One region of the Methylotenera versatilis 79 genome, then DNA from elsewhere that is predicted to be linked to it. Evidence: predicted binding sites of a transcription regulator. Region 1 holds the regulator's gene; each other region holds the start of a gene.

Region 1 (5,210 bases):
CAACACCAGCTAGCAGTTCGCGTTCTTTGGCGATACTTTCGGCCAATGTCGTGCTTTCGTTACTTAACGGATGTTTACGACGCGTTTCTGAAAAACGTTTTACCAAAGTTTCGGCAGCGGACTCTAAAAACCACACTTGCACTTGATTGCCATCAGCCTTCAGGCTTTCAATCGCTTTGGGTAAAGCTTCTAATGCTGCACTGCGACTATCGATACTGATGGCGACTTTATTATGATGGATCGCATTAAGGTGCTGTGAAATATGGGGCAATAAAGTGGCGGGCAAATTATCGATGCAATAAAACCTGTTGTCTTCTAATGCGCGCAAGACAATACTTTTACCTGAGCCAGAAAGACCTGTCACAATAATAATCTGCATTACTTTGCCTGCTTAAGCTTTAATTTTGGGGCTGATTTAAGACTGGATTTTGGCTCAGCACTTTCAGTATCAGCGCTTTGACTGTTAATTCTTTTTAAATTGGCATTTTCTAAACTGGCTTTTTGCATCATTTGCTTTTGACGCTGACTAAACTGTTTCGTTGCATTGATGCCTCTTAATAACAACATGTGGTTGCGCACAGCAACTTCCAGCAATACCGCAATGTTGCGTCCCGCCGCAATCGGTATATTCACCTTTGGAATCTCTACTTCCAACACGCGCTCATGCTGCGTTTTGGCATTCAGTCTATCGAGCTTAAGTGGATTCAATGTATCCGCTAATTCCAACTGAATAATCAAATCCAGCGGCTTGGTTGGCTTCACTGCATTATCACCAAAAAGTGCACGAATATTAAGAATACCTAAACCACGTACTTCCAAAAAATCTTGTAATAACGATGGGCAACGACCCTCAATGCGTTCCGGTGATATTTTAAAAAAATCGACAATATCATCTGCTACCAAACGATGTCCGCGTGTAATAAGCTCTAGCGCTAACTCGCTTTTACCAATCGCAGCATCACCTTTAATTAGCACGCCAAAACCTTGTACTTCTATAAAAACGCCATGCAAACTGATGGTTTCTGCCATCGCAAGTTTTAAATAATGGCTTAATAAATCCATTAACTGCGGGCTTTGCATGGTGGAAGTGAATAATGGAATATGGTGAGTATTGGCTGCTGAAATTAATTCTTTCGGCGCTTTTTCACCATTTGCAACGACAACTGCGGCTAAATCGGTTGCGTATAAATTAGTAATAGCTTGCTGCATCGCAATAATGCTCAGACTATTTAGATAGTCCATTTCAGCGCAACCCAACACCTGCACACGGTTAGGATGTACGAAATTGAGATGGCCAATTAAAGCCAGAGAAGGCTTAGTGACTTTTTCGGAATTGAGTTGGTTATTGCCGCCATCAAGCCCTGCAATCCAGTGGAGTTTGAGCTTGAGGCGGGTTTCCTTGAAGAGTTCGGCTACGTTAATTTGAGCCATAGATTATTTAAGTTAGTTAAGAGTTGGATTTTCATCAATAGACGGATGTTGACCTATATCTTGATGTTTAACAGCACCATTCGCTTTATGATGACTGCCGTGTTTTTCTTTATGTTTGAGAACTTGGCGGTCTAGTTTGTCTGTCAACATATCAATCGCGCTATACATATTCTCATCGATGCACTCAGCGTGTAAATCATTGCCGGGTACGTGTAATGTAGCCTCTACTTTTTGAGCGAGCTTTTCTACACTCATGGTAACTTTAACGTCAATCACATGATCGAAGTGATTGCGAATTCTAACGAGTTTGCTCTGCACATATTCGCGCATTGCAGGTGTAATTTCTAAGTGATGCCCAGTTAATTGTAAATTCATGACTTGCTCCTTATTGAAATTGTTCTCCAAGTAAAGCTTGCCAATAAGTAGCACATCTTTACTCATCGAACAATTTAAGTGTACACCTTTGATTATTTTTTGCGAGGTGGTTTGAGCAGATTATTCAGTATTATTTGTAACGCTTTTGTAAAATTGCTTAAAGCGATTTGCGTAAATTCGCTGGCGGAATATTCAGCGATTCGCGATATTTTGCGATAGTCCGGCGCGCGACAATAATGCCTTGTTTCGCCAAAATATCGGTGATTTGATTATCTGACAATGGCTTTTTAGGCGTTTCTTCTGCGACCAATTGTTTAATCAGCGCACGAATCGCCGTGGCAGAAGCAGAGCCGCCAGCATCAGTTGCTACATGGCTCCCAAAGAAATATTTCAGTTCAAAAACACCGCGCGGAGTGAGCATATACTTATGCGTTGTTACGCGTGAAATAGTCGATTCATGCAACTCAAGCTCTTCTGCGATCTCACGCAAAACGAGTGGCCGCATGGCGATTTCACCATGCTCAAAAAAATTACGTTGGCGATCAACAATCGCTTGGCTAACGCGCAAAATAGTAGAGAAACGCTGCTGGATATTTTTAATCATCCATTTGGCTTCTTGCATTTGCGTTTGCAGATATTGATTCGAATTTTCGCGATTGCGCTTCAAAATGTCTGCGTACAATTGGTTAATACGTAGTTTAGGAATCACGCCATCATTTAACGTTGCAATCCAAATGCCTTTCACTTTTTTAACCAGCACTTCATGCTGAATAAAGTGATCGCGACTGAGTTGCGCAAAATCGCTACCTGGGCGCGGATTTTGCTGTTTGATTAAAGTTTGTGCGCCTTTTAAGGCGATATCATCGCAATTCAGCAATTTACGTAACTTAGCGAAATCCTTATTTGCCAATACCGCTAAATGTTGTTGAACAATGATTTTGGCAATGTTCAAAAAGTCAGTTTCTTTTGGCAGCACATTGAGCTGCAACAGTAGGCACTCTTGTAAATTGGTTGCCCCTAAACCTGGCGGATCCAAATGCTGAATCAGTTTTAGCGCAGTTTCTAGCTCTAGCAATTCAATTTCAAGCTCTTCTGGCAATAATTCTGCCATGTCAGCCAATGACTCTTCTAAATAACCATCTTCGTTGATGCTATCAATTAATAACAGCACCAGTGTCTGATCGCGATCAGATAAAGGCATTAACTTAAGCTGGCTTAATAAATGCTCGCGCAAACTAGCTGAGACGATTTCTTGTCGCGTGTAGTCGCCATCATCATCGTCACTATTATTCTGACGCCCGCCTTCATCCCAGTTACTCGCGCTGCCATATTCTTCGTAATTTTCATCAAAATCAGTTGCTGAAAAATCTTCTCCTGCACTGGATTCTTGCGGCGCATCAATCGATTCTGTGTTTTCTTGGGAGTTAGTCGTGCTGGTTTCTTGATAATCTAAACTATTAAAAGCATCTGGTTCATCAACATCGGCGGCTTGTTTGCCATCAGCATCCAAGTTGTCATTATCGTTATTTTTTTGCAATACACTATCGTCGAAACCTGCATCTGCCTCACCATCTTCGCCATCGACCAGCTCTAACAATGGATTCTCTTGCAAAATCACATCTAGCTCTTGATTTAGCTCAAGGCTCGATAATTGCAGCAAACGAATTGATTGCTGCAATTGCGGCGTTAACGCCAAATTTTGCGACATTCTAAGTTGTAGATTTTGCTTCATAAATACTTGAGGCTAGAGCCTGAAATCTTTCCCTAAATACACTTCCCGCACTGCTTCGTTATTTACAATTTCTGCAGGATGCCCAGACGCAAACACCGTACCGTCATTTACAATATAAGCGCGGTCGCAAATACCTAAAGTTTCGCGCACGTTATGGTCTGTAATCAATACACCAATATTTTTGCTGCTTAAAAAACGAATAATCTTTTGAATATCTAAAACCGCGATTGGGTCGATACCAGCAAAAGGTTCATCTAATAAAATAAAACTAGGATTGGTGGCTAAACAGCGCGCAATCTCAACCCGACGGCGCTCACCGCCAGACAAACTGATTGCCGAACTGTTGCGAATATGCGTGATATGCAACTCTTGCAATAAAGACTCCAGCTGCGTATTTTTTTCATCTTCAGTTAGATTTTGCAGCTCTAAAATAGCCAATATATTTTCGGTTACGGTTAACTTACGAAAAATAGATGGCTCTTGCGGCAAATAAGCCAAGCCCATGCGCGCACGGCTGTGAATCGGCATGCGACTTAAATCTTTGCCATTCAGCAAAATACGTCCCGCATCCAACATTACCAATCCGACAATCATGTAAAAGCTCGTTGTCTTACCCGCGCCATTTGGCCCAAGCAAACCCACCACTTCGCCACTATTGATTTGCAGCGAAATATCTTGCACCACTGTGCGTGTTTTATAAGACTTCCGTAGATGTTCTACAACGAGTTCGCTCATTTTTGATGTTTTATTTTATTAAGTGTTTTATTCGGTTAAGTTTGTATTAGTTTGATTGAGACTCAGGTTTGCTAGTCGCCTCAGACGTATTGCTAAACCTTAAAACCTTATCCACTCTGGGCGGCGGATTCGTGTTGATTTTCAATTCAGAGGATTTATCATTTGCCGGCTTATCATTTGGAATGGCGGCGGGTTTATTTTTCGGCTGAATAATCGCTTTAACGCGACCCGTAGATGAACCACTGCCTTCAGATTTCACGCCACCAATCACTTCTGCATATTCAGCGTTGGCGTCATAACTGATGTAATCGCCATGCACGATATCTTCGCCACGCTTTACCCATGCGCGCGTGTACAACTGCACTTTGTCCATACGGCCATCATATTCAATGCGCTGACCGCTGCCTTGTATATACTCATCTTTACCCTCACTTTTTTGCTTAAAAGTGGTTGGATTGCCAGTCGACGTACTGTGCTGAAAACCCTCTTTGTCTTCACGCACAATCAACTTATCTGCATGAATAATCAGTGTGCCCTGCGTTAAAATCACTTTTCCCGTATAGGTGCTGGTTTTTTTTGCGTCATTCACCGTAACGGTATCCGCTTCAAGCTCAATCGGTTTATCGCGATCTGCCGATTCTGCCATTGCGTGCAAGCTTGTGAACAAGCTTAAGCAAAAACCCATTATTAATGCGCCATTAAACTTATTGTTGAATAAGCTTATGCGAATAAAGTTAACCATTATTTCTCCGCGATTTCGTATTGAGTTGCTGCTTTTTTTGCTTCATTTTATTTGTAGTCTTTTTCACTTTACTTTTTTAGCACTTTTAGCACCAGTCAATTTCGCACTGGCCGATTTTTTAGGTGCTATCTTACTGGTTTTTGCTGGCTTTACTTTGACATTTTTTGGTGCAGTCACTTGTTTTGGCACAACAAC
Region 2 (5,210 bases), 200 kb from region 1:
TTTCAATACTTCAGAACGTAAATGGTTGTATTGCTTGTCTTCAGCCAACTCAAGACGTTTGCGTGGATACGGTAAATCGACAGTGAGAATTTCACCAATGGTCGCGCTTGGGCCGTTGGTCATCATCACGATTCGGTCTGATAACAATACGGCTTCATCTACATCGTGCGTCACCATCACCGCGGTTGCGCCAGATTTCTGCATGATTTTCATCAGTTCATCTTGCAAGCCTGCGCGGGTTAATGCATCCAGTGCGCCAAATGGCTCATCCAGTAATAACACTTTTGGTTCCATCGCCAATGCTCTGGCAATACCTACGCGTTGCTTCATGCCACCAGATATTTCATTCGGACGTTTTTCAACGGCGTGACCCAAGCCAACTAGATCTAGCGCAGCGTAAGTACGCGCTTCTTGTTGCACTTTCGATTCACTGCCAAATACCCGTTCAACTGCTAAATAGACGTTCTCATAACAGTTCAACCACGGTAGTAAAGAATGATTTTGAAACACAACCGCACGCTCTGGACCAGGCGCAGCAATCTCGCGTCCCGCACAAAACAGATTGCCGCTAGTGGGATGCAATAAACCAGCGATTAAATTCAGCACCGTTGATTTTCCGCAACCTGAGTGACCGATTATTGATATAAATTCACCTTGTGTGATGCTTAAGTTAACGTGTTTTAATGCCTCAAATTCGCCTTTTTTGCTGACAAAGCGCATGCCGACATCTTCAATTTCTACATAGCGTTCAGTGATTTTTTTGGTCACTTTATAGCCATCGGTATGATTTTTTTCGTGTGAAATATTAGACATTTGCTTATCCCTTATTCGTAATTAAAACGGTTAGCGATTGCAGTCAAACCTAGTTCAAGCAACAAGCCGACGATGCCGACAATAAAAATCGCGATAATGATGTGTTCGTAGTTAGAGGCGTTGTATTCATCCCATAACCAGAAACCAATACCTGCACCGCCGTTGAGCATTTCTGCCGCCACAATCACTAGCCAAGCGATGCCGATTGAAAGGCGCACGCCAGTCATCATGTAAGGCAATACATAAGGGAATGAGATTTTAGATATGATTTTCCATTCACTTAAATTCAGCACTTTGGCGACGTTCATATAGTCTTGCGGCACTTTGCTGACACCGACCGCTGTATTAATGACCATTGGCCAAATACTCGATATAAAGATCACCCAGATTGCGGCTGGGCCAGCGGCTTTAAGCACCAACAAACCCAATGGCAACCAGGCGAGCGGTGAAACCGGGCGTAGCAGACCGATGACGGGTGCTGTCATGCGTGATATAAATTCAAAACGGCCAATCATAAAGCCCAGCGGAATACCAACTAATGCAGCTAAGCCAAAGCCCAATGCCACGCGTTCTAAAGATGAAAGAATGTTCCAGCCAATGCCTTGGTCATCCAAGCTATTTTGGTGGAAAGGATGTGCAAATAACTCCACCGCAGAATGCCATGTGCTGACTGGGCCGGGCATCACGGGTTGCAAATGCGAGATTAAAGTCCAAACAGCTAAGAATAGTAAAATGCCAAATGCAGGTGGAATAATTATTTTAAAAAACTCGTTTCTTTTGAGTTGGCCTGGGGTTTTTATTTTAGCTGCACGGGTTTTTGACTTGTTTTTTCTGTTTAACATTTTCATGTGAGTGTTATCTTCATTAGCCGCGACGAGTTTATCTGCAACATTCTCATTGCTAACATCCGTTAAACTGTCTTGCAGGTTTAAGTCTTTATTACTATTGACTGCGCTCATGTTGCGCTCCTTTTTGCATTGAATAGTTGCCACATTTGTTTGCTTCACCCGAAAATTGCAGGGGATACTGACAATCTTCGGGTGATGCTCACAAGGGTCATTAAAATTTGCATTCACTTAAGTGCTTAAATCGCCACTAACTTAAGTTAGGCTTTAATTTTAAAACCCGCTGCATAGGCGGCTGGATTTTTACCATCCCACACCACGTTATCCATCAGTTTGCTGCTGCGCATCACATCTTTAGGAATGCTCGCGCCAACTAAGCTGGCTGCTTCAGAATAAAGTTTGATTTCATTTACTTTGGTCGCAACACCCAGATAATCAGGGTCAGTTTTCAACATGCCCCAGCGTTTATGCTGTGTTAAAAACCACATACCGTCTGATAGATAAGGGAAATTCACTGCGCCATCGTTATAGAACTTCATGTAATTAGGGTCTTTATATTTTCTGCCATTACCATCGTCGTAATCACCTACAAAACGACCAGAAATCACCTCTTCAGTAGTATTCACATACGCTTTACCGGATATTAGTTTTGCTACTTTTGCGCGGTTTTCCAATGCATCGATATATTTGCAAGCATCCAAAATGGCGGCAATCATGGCGCGTGTTGTATTCGGATTTTTCGCCACAAACTCAGCCGTGGTACCTAATACTTTTTCTGGATGATCGGTCCAGATATCTTGTGTCGTCGTCACAGTGAAACCAAGCTTGTCGTATATCGCACGCGCATTCCAAGGCTCGCCCACACAGAAACCATCCATATTGCCAATGCGCATATTGGCGACCATTTGCGGTGGCGGTACCACGATATTTTTGATGTCTTTTACAGGGTTAATACCGTTGGCTGCCAACCAATAGTTAAGCCACATGGCATGTGTGCCTGTTGGAAATGTCTGTGCAAAAGTAAAATCGCGGTTTTCATTCGCCATCACGCGTTTAAGAGATTTTCCGTCTTTCACGCCTTTATCTTTTAGTTGATTCGATAAGGTAATGGCTTGGCCATTATTATTTAAACTCATCAACACTTTCATGTCTTTTTGCTGTCCGCCAATGCCAAGCTGCACGCCGTAAACCAAGCCGTATAACACGTGCGATGCGTGTAATTCGCCATTCACGGTTTTATCGCGAATCGCCGCCCAAGAGGCTTGTTTAGCAGGAATAATCTTAATGCCGTATTTCTTATCAAAACCCATCTCAGCCGCCACTACAATCGGTGCGCAATCGGTTAAAGGAATAAAACCGATTTTGACTTCAGTGATTTCTGGCGCATCGCTGCCCGCTGCATACGCCATATTTTGAATGCCTGCTGGCACGATATTCATCATGGTCGCTGCTCCAAATGCACCTGCGATGGTGTGTTTAAAAAACTGCCGACGGTCAGTATTTAACGTGTCCATTTTGCTTACACTGCTATCAACACCTGTGCCAATAACAGCTGTGGTATTTTTTAATTCATCTTGATTTTGCACATTCATTCCTTAACCAAAGTTTTGCATCAAAAAGTTTCACCCAATAAAAAAGACGCCTTAACAATGAGGGTTAAAACCTCACTACTAAGACGTCTTTGTCTTTTTCTTTCTATTGATGCCAACTTTGGCATCATTTTAATATCGCATTACCCACCGTTGGGTCATGCGCATTTACTACAAACTAAATATTACAAATCGGTGTTACAAAATCTCTGCTACAAACTTACTTAATTTACTAATCGATCAGTTAATTAAATAATCAACATCTTTGCCGCTTCATTCAATTGATGCGATAAATCCGCTAACTTCATATTCTTTTTCATCGCCATACTGCGCAGTAGGTTGTAAGCCTCATCTTCATTTAACATACGCTGTCTCATCAGCAAACCTTTTGCGCGCTCAATCGTTTTGCGCTCATCTAGCTTAGTGTTCGCAATGTTTAATTCAGTGCGTAAATTTTTAAACTCTTCAAATCTCGCTATCGCAGCATCTATCACAGGTGTTAGCCTTTCACTTGAAATATCGCCTACTACATAAGCACTTACACCCGCTTGCGTAGCAGCCTTAATTTTTTCTTTGTCACCATCGTGGGTAAACATCACCACTGGTCGCGCATCATGCATACTCAACACACAAATATTTTCCAGCGTATCTCGTGTTGGTGAATCGGTATCAATAATCACAATGTCGGGTTTAATTTCACAACATTTCGCTTCTAGATTGATGGTATCTTCAACATGTGCAATCACTTCAAACCCATTATCAATCAAAGATTGTTTTAATGGTTTGACACGCATTAAGTCATTATCAACAATCATCACCTTCAACATGATTGGTACATAGCAAAGGCTATGCCAATTGTATTTTTTTATATTAACTGATTGAATTTGTTGATTAATCTAATTGCAGATATGGCTGTGAGTGTGCACTAACTCACGCATTTCATGCACAAATTAAGTGCGAACGCACCGAACTTAACTGAATAACTAGGGGGAAATTCCTGAAAATGGCTGAAATTTAAGCGTTAACTCAGAATAATGCGCGCATTTAATCGGGCATTAAATCAGCGATATTCATATCGATTAATTAAAGCAATTAGATACGTTATGCTAGTTGTAGTTTAGCCAAGCGTGCATATAAGCCTGCTTGCTCGCGTAATTCTGCCGGGCTGCCTGTTTCAACGATATGCCCGTTTTCTAATACGATAATACGATCCGCTTTTTGTACCGTGCTTAATCGGTGCGCGATCATTAAAGTGGTGCGGCCTTGCATCGCGGCTTGCAAACCTTGCTGAACCAGAATCTCGCTTTCTGCATCCAGCGCGCTAGTGGCTTCATCTAATAATAAAATCGGCGCGTCTTTTAATATCGCGCGCGCAATCGCAATACGTTGACGCTGGCCGCCAGATAAACGCGTGCCGCGTTCGCCCAAAAATGTTTGATAAGCATCTGGCAGTTTCTGGATAAATTCATCGACTTGTGCCGCTTTAGCCGCCGCCAGCACTTCTGCATCCGTCGCGCTGGGTTTACCGTAACGAATATTTTCTAGCGCGTTGGCAGAAAAAATCACCGCATCTTGCGGGACGATTGCGATATTGCCGCGCAAACTGGTTAAGCTGAGCGAATTGATTGCTTGGCCGTTAATGGTGATTTCGCCCGAAGTTGGCTCATAAAAACGCAATAAACATTGGAATAAAGTGGTCTTTCCTGCGCCAGATGGGCCGACTAACGCGACTGTTTCACCTGCTGCAATCGTTAAGTTAATGCCATCTAAAGCCGCAATTTGTGGACGTGATGGATAATGGAAAACGACGCTTTTAAACTCGATTTTTGCTTGCGTTGGGTTGATTAAAGTTTGTGCGTTCTCAGGTTCTGTAATCGCGGCATCGGCATGTAGCAATTCTAATAAACGCTCTGTCGCACCCGCCGCGCGCATCACTTCTCCCCACACTTCCGCCATTGTGCCG
Region 3 (5,210 bases), 1.4 Mb from region 1:
TATTTATTGAGTGATTTTATGTGTTAACTTTTGCTTAAATATTAGGCTGCAATAGCCAACTTTTTAGCTTCAAGCTCACGCACTAATGGCAATACTTTTTCACCGAAATAAGCCACTTCTTCCTGAAAATGCAAGAAAGCTGAAAGGATCAAATCCACACCGACCGCTTTTAATTCAATAATGCGTTCTGCGATTTGCTGTGGCGTGCCGATTAAGTTGGTTTTAAAGCCATCGTTGTACTGAACCAAGTCTTCATAAGTCGATTTAGCCCAATTGCCTTCGCCTTCAGGGCTGGCTGCACCTGCATTTTTCGCCTCGCTGGCAAAGCCGTGAACCGCATCAGGATTCGCTTTGGCAATGATTTCAGCCAATACCGCTTTCGCTTCTTCTTCCGTTTCGCGCGCGATAATAAACGCATTCACGCCGATTTTTACTTGGTGGTTATTAACAGCCGCTTTTGCGCGAATATCATCCACTTGCGCTTTGATACCTTCAACCGTGTTGCCATTGGTGAAATACCAATCTGAAACGGCTGCTGCGTTATCACGTGCTGCGCGTGAGCTACCGCCTTGGAAAACTTCTGGATGAGGTTGTTGGATTGGTTTTGGTTTTAATGAGTAATTATGCAAACGATAAAAATCGCCTGTATAAGTAAAGTTATCTGTCGTCCAAATACCTTTTAATACTTCAATAAATTCGCGTGAACGGCGATAGCGCTCATCATGATCCAACCAAGGTTCGCCGATTGCGTAAAACTCGCCTTTGAACCAACCGGAAACCACATTGATCGCCACGCGACCTTTGGTGAGAATATCAATGGTTGCTAATTGTTTAGCCGCTAAAACAGGGTTCCAAGGGCCAGGCAAAATGGCTGCGATGACTTTTAATTTAGTAGTTGCCGCTAATAAAGCATGCGAAAAAGAGACAGATTCATGTTGGAATTCCGCGCCATAACCCGCCGTAAAACGAATCTGACTTAACGCATATTCAAAGCCACTTTTTTCGGCGATTTGCGCTAATTTTTTGTTGTATTCGAAATCCCAGCTAGTGCGCTGCTCGATATTACTCACCACTAAGCCGCCACTCACATTCGGCACCCAGTAAGCGAATTTAACTGCTTCTTGCTGATTATTTGGTGTACTCATTATTTTCTCCTAATTCAGTTGATTCAATTATTTCTAAAAGCTTTTAGGCAATCGCCAACTTGGCAGACGTAAGGCTATTGGCCAGTTCGCGATGCTTAAGCAATGGCAGCGCACGTTCAATTGCTAAATCAATGCGCGCACTCAAAATCGGGTTATTCACTTTGTAATTCACAAAGTCTGCTTCTGTTCCGTACACGCCTACAGGTAAAGTTAACGCTTGAAAGAAGCTAAAAAGTGGACGTAATTCGTGATCGATAATCAACGCATGACGCTCACTGCCGCCAGTTGCTGCCAGCAAAACTGGCACATCAAACAATGATTCGTAATTAACCAAATCGAATAAATGTTTGAATAAACCGGTGTATGAAGCGCGATAAACTGGTGTCGCGACAATCAATAAATCGGCGTTTTCAATCGCGTCAATGTCTCTTTGAACATTACTTGGCAAATCCGCTGGATTAAACGAGGCAACTAAATCGGGCGCGATATTGCTCAACTCAATCAGATGTAAATCAATCGGGATTTGTTTGCCCAATCGTTGTGTTAACTCTTCAATAATCGCTGTAGTTCTGGATGGGATTTTGTAGCTACCTGATACAGCCGTTACTTTTAATCTGTTACTCATCGTGACTCCTAATTAAAAATTGCCATTTCATTTGTCCTTTTATGCAGGATTAAAAACGGCCATTGCAAATACTAATTTGCGTTAATACTTATCTAGGTATATCAGAGCAGTAACTATGCCAACATTAATGTTTATATTATTCAATCACTTACATAATTATTCTTTATTGTATTGCTGTTGATATTGAGTCCAGTTGCTGGTTAACTGCTGCAAAATCAGCACAAAAGTGGGTAAGAAGTCGTGAATTGGCAGCTTAAAGTATGGAAAATCCATGCCATTTCATCGGTTAACTGCTGTTATTCCAGCATCTCATCAGCATTTATTTGCTGGGTGAACAGATAAAAATGCATGAAAAATAAATATTCCTATACAAATCATATGCTTAATGATTGGCACACTAAATGCAATCACTTTGGTATTGATACGCGCGCGTTTAATCGTGTGCTAACGACGAAATTAATCAGCGATTTTTATAAGGAGTAGCAATGTCACTATCCGCATTAAAGCAAGAACACACCAGTCAAGAGCACATCAACATCGCACCAAGACCACATGCGCACATCATTAAAAATGACGCAGAGGCGATTGAAGTAGCAAAAAGAGTCGCCGCAGAAATCGCTAAAGAAGCCGCCTTGCGCGACAGAGAACGCCGTTTGCCACGTGCAGAATTAGATTTATATTCCAGCAGCGGTTTGTGGGGCATTACGGTGCCAAAAGAATACGGCGGCGCTTTTGTAGCCAACAGAACATTGGCCGAAGTAGTCAGCATCATTTCGGAAGCAGACCCTAGCATTGGGCAGATTCCACAAAACCATTTGTATATGGTGGAAGGTTTAAGGCTAGACGGCACTGAATTTCAGAAAAAATTCTTTTTTGATTTAGTGTTAAAAGGTGTGAGATTTGGTAATGCATTCTCAGAAATCGGCACAAAAAGTGTTAATGACGTGCAAACACGTCTTAAACCAACTGACGGCGGCTATTTGCTTTCTGGCAAGAAATTCTATTCATCTGGCGCATTATTGGCCGATTGGGTGCCAGTAGTTGCCAAAGATGAAAACGATAATACGATTGTCGCATTTGTAGAAAAAGGCGCTAAAGGCCTGACGATTATTGATGATTGGTCAAGCTTTGGTCAACGTACCACGGCCAGCGGCACGACTATCCTAGATAATATCTTTATCCCAACAGAATACGTATTACCACACCATTTAGCGTTTGATCGCCCTACCGTAATGGGCCCTGTTGCACAGATTATCCAAGCGGCAGTGGATACGGGTATTGCTCGCGCTGCTTTTAAAGATACTTTATATTTTGTGCGCAATCATACACGCCCTTGGATTGATACAGAACTTGAGCACGGCTATGATGACCCACACACCATTAAAGATATCGGTGACCTGCAAATCCGTATTCATGCAACTGAAGCATTATTAAGCCGCGCTGGCGATTTTATTGACAAAGCACAAATCGATGCCAATGAAGAAACCGTCGCCGCAGCTTCAATTGCAGTGGCTGAGGCAAAAGTGCTCAGTACAGAAACTGCATTACTGGCGGGCAGCAAGTTATTTGAATTAGCAGGTACACGTTCTACATTAGGCGAATTCAATTTAGATCGCCATTGGCGCAATGCACGTACACATACGCTACATGACCCGGTTCGCTGGAAATATCACGCAGTAGGAAATTACAGTTTAAATGGTGTTAACCCACCACGGCATCCTTGGATTTAAACTAAAAGTCCACCCTAAATAAAAAGCCCTTATGCTTAATTGCATAAGGGCTTTTGTCCACTAAATAAAGTTATATCTTCTATTTACAAATGTAATCTTGGTACACATCTATAAGCTCTTATCAGCTAAATGACGTAACTCATCGTTAATAACAAAATAATCCGTGAAAAAATATTGCCTCAAATCCGCCCTTCAGCTCTCAGTCTTTTCCCTACTTTTTTGATACCTTCTTCCCCTATTTTTAGCGCATCATCAGTTGTGTGAACTGAATAGTGGCCAGTAATCAAAGGATGCGGGTGCTGCACTGCTGAACCAAGCACAAAATTCACCTCACCATGGGCTTGCACCGTCAATGGCGTAGATCCAGCATCAAAAATGGAAATTTCATTGGATATTTTTTCACCTGACACACTAATACTGCCTTCGCCTATTGCTATCCACAGTACATCATGATGAGCTGGTGGGTCGAAAGTCCAAATCTCCCCATCCGCAAGCTGAACATGCAGATAGGTAATTGGTGATATTTGTGGCAAAGGACTCATAGCACCCTGATATTCCCCAATAATCACTCTGGCAGGCCCAATTTTTGGTATTTCGCTTGCCTCAATATATAAACTCTCTGGTGCAGCGTTTTCAAGTGATGCTGGAAGGGCCAACCAAAGCTGAAAGCCGCGCAAGCGTGCTCCAGCCTGAATTGCTGGGCTAGTCGTGTGCCATACACCACCACCAGCTTGCATCCATTCAACAGTACCTGCTGTCAACAGTCCTGCTTTACCTGTTGAATCCTCGTATTCGATATTACCTTCAAAAATAGTGGTAACAGTTACGATGCCTGAATGCGGATGGTATCCAAACAAATTGCTTCGACTAGCATCCATATCAAACGCATCTAAGAACACAAAAGGTTTGATAATTTCGCCCAAATCGCCAGGGCTGACTAATCGCGTGACTGGACCATGTTGATGACCTTTAGTCCTATGAACAATCATTCTTTGATTCGTAGTGTCTATCTTTTCCTTTAGATTAAGCATGTTTATCACTCCAAAATCAGCGGTCACCTAGACACATCTGATTTTAATAAAATTAAAAAAATTGTTTAAAAGTATTTACGCGGATTGAACTGATAACGGCGCAACCAGAGCACGGCTAAATTTAACACCAACAAAACTATGGCGGGAGTTGGATCGTTATGCAAAGCAAATAAATGGACAAGAGTAGCGAAAAACATTGTTATTGCTAACAAGAGTGCGCCATAAGCGGAGAATCTTGGTGTTAACAAGGCGACAGCACCAGTAATTTCTACAATCGCTGTCACATAACGCAACCACTGACCTAAGCCAATCAGATTAAACTCTTCGACCAACATGGGCACAGAAGCTAGTTTTGCGCCTGCAGCAGCTAAAAATACTAAAACGAGTAAAACTTGCAATATCCAAGCGCTTATATTTTTTGTTTTGGTGGGTTGAAATGCAGTTGAAATATCGCTCATGATGTAAATCCTATGTATTTAATTTGCTGTACGAATATTTTTATTTGAGAATTAGTTTAAGCAAATACGGCGGCAACATGCTTAATAGCTTCGGTTAGCTCTATTTCGGCTGATTGAAGCGCCGCGCTTACCGCTGCTTCACCCATCAACACACCTTCGGCGCGTATGATTGAAACGTCATGCAACCCGATGAAACCTAGGATGGCTTTAAGATAAGATTC

Evidence for each region. The regulator sigma-54, encoded in region 1, starts transcription at its own class of promoters, with help from an activator protein. The targets are predictions, from matches to a motif close to TGGCACNNTTCCTGCT.
Region 2: METVE_RS0102280 (CmpA/NrtA family ABC transporter substrate-binding protein) is a predicted target of sigma-54. The motif match lies at 3,188-3,203, and genes of this name have one in related genera.
Region 3: METVE_RS0110155 (SfnB family sulfur acquisition oxidoreductase) is a predicted target of sigma-54. The motif match lies at 2,161-2,176, and genes of this name have one in related genera.

The regions. Positions count from the first base shown of each region.
Region 1 is NZ_ARVX01000001.1:647,785-652,994, forward strand. Features, by position in the region: gene rapZ (RNase adapter RapZ) at 1-379, opposite strand, end outside; gene hprK (HPr(Ser) kinase/phosphatase) at 379-1,431, opposite strand; gene hpf (ribosome hibernation-promoting factor, HPF/YfiA family) at 1,444-1,806, opposite strand; gene METVE_RS0103395 (RNA polymerase factor sigma-54) at 1,964-3,538, opposite strand; gene lptB (LPS export ABC transporter ATP-binding protein) at 3,551-4,273, opposite strand; gene lptA (lipopolysaccharide transport periplasmic protein LptA) at 4,320-4,958, opposite strand; gene lptC (LPS export ABC transporter periplasmic protein LptC) at 5,079-5,210, opposite strand, start outside.
Region 2 is NZ_ARVX01000001.1:447,224-452,433, reverse strand. Features, by position in the region: gene METVE_RS0102290 (ABC transporter ATP-binding protein) at 1-813, opposite strand, end outside; gene ntrB (nitrate ABC transporter permease) at 825-1,772, opposite strand; gene METVE_RS0102280 (CmpA/NrtA family ABC transporter substrate-binding protein) at 1,919-3,172, opposite strand; gene METVE_RS0102275 (ANTAR domain-containing response regulator) at 3,496-4,074, opposite strand; gene METVE_RS0102270 (ABC transporter transmembrane domain-containing protein) at 4,349-5,210, opposite strand, start outside.
Region 3 is NZ_ARVX01000001.1:2,094,993-2,100,202, reverse strand. Features, by position in the region: gene METVE_RS0110180 (AMP-binding protein) at 1-1, opposite strand, end outside; gene sfnG (dimethylsulfone monooxygenase SfnG) at 42-1,145, opposite strand; gene msuE (FMN reductase) at 1,189-1,770, opposite strand; gene METVE_RS0110155 (SfnB family sulfur acquisition oxidoreductase) at 2,256-3,500, shown strand; gene METVE_RS0110150 (pirin family protein) at 3,680-4,531, opposite strand; gene METVE_RS0110145 (DoxX family protein) at 4,597-4,989, opposite strand; gene METVE_RS0110140 (FMN-dependent NADH-azoreductase) at 5,046-5,210, opposite strand, start outside.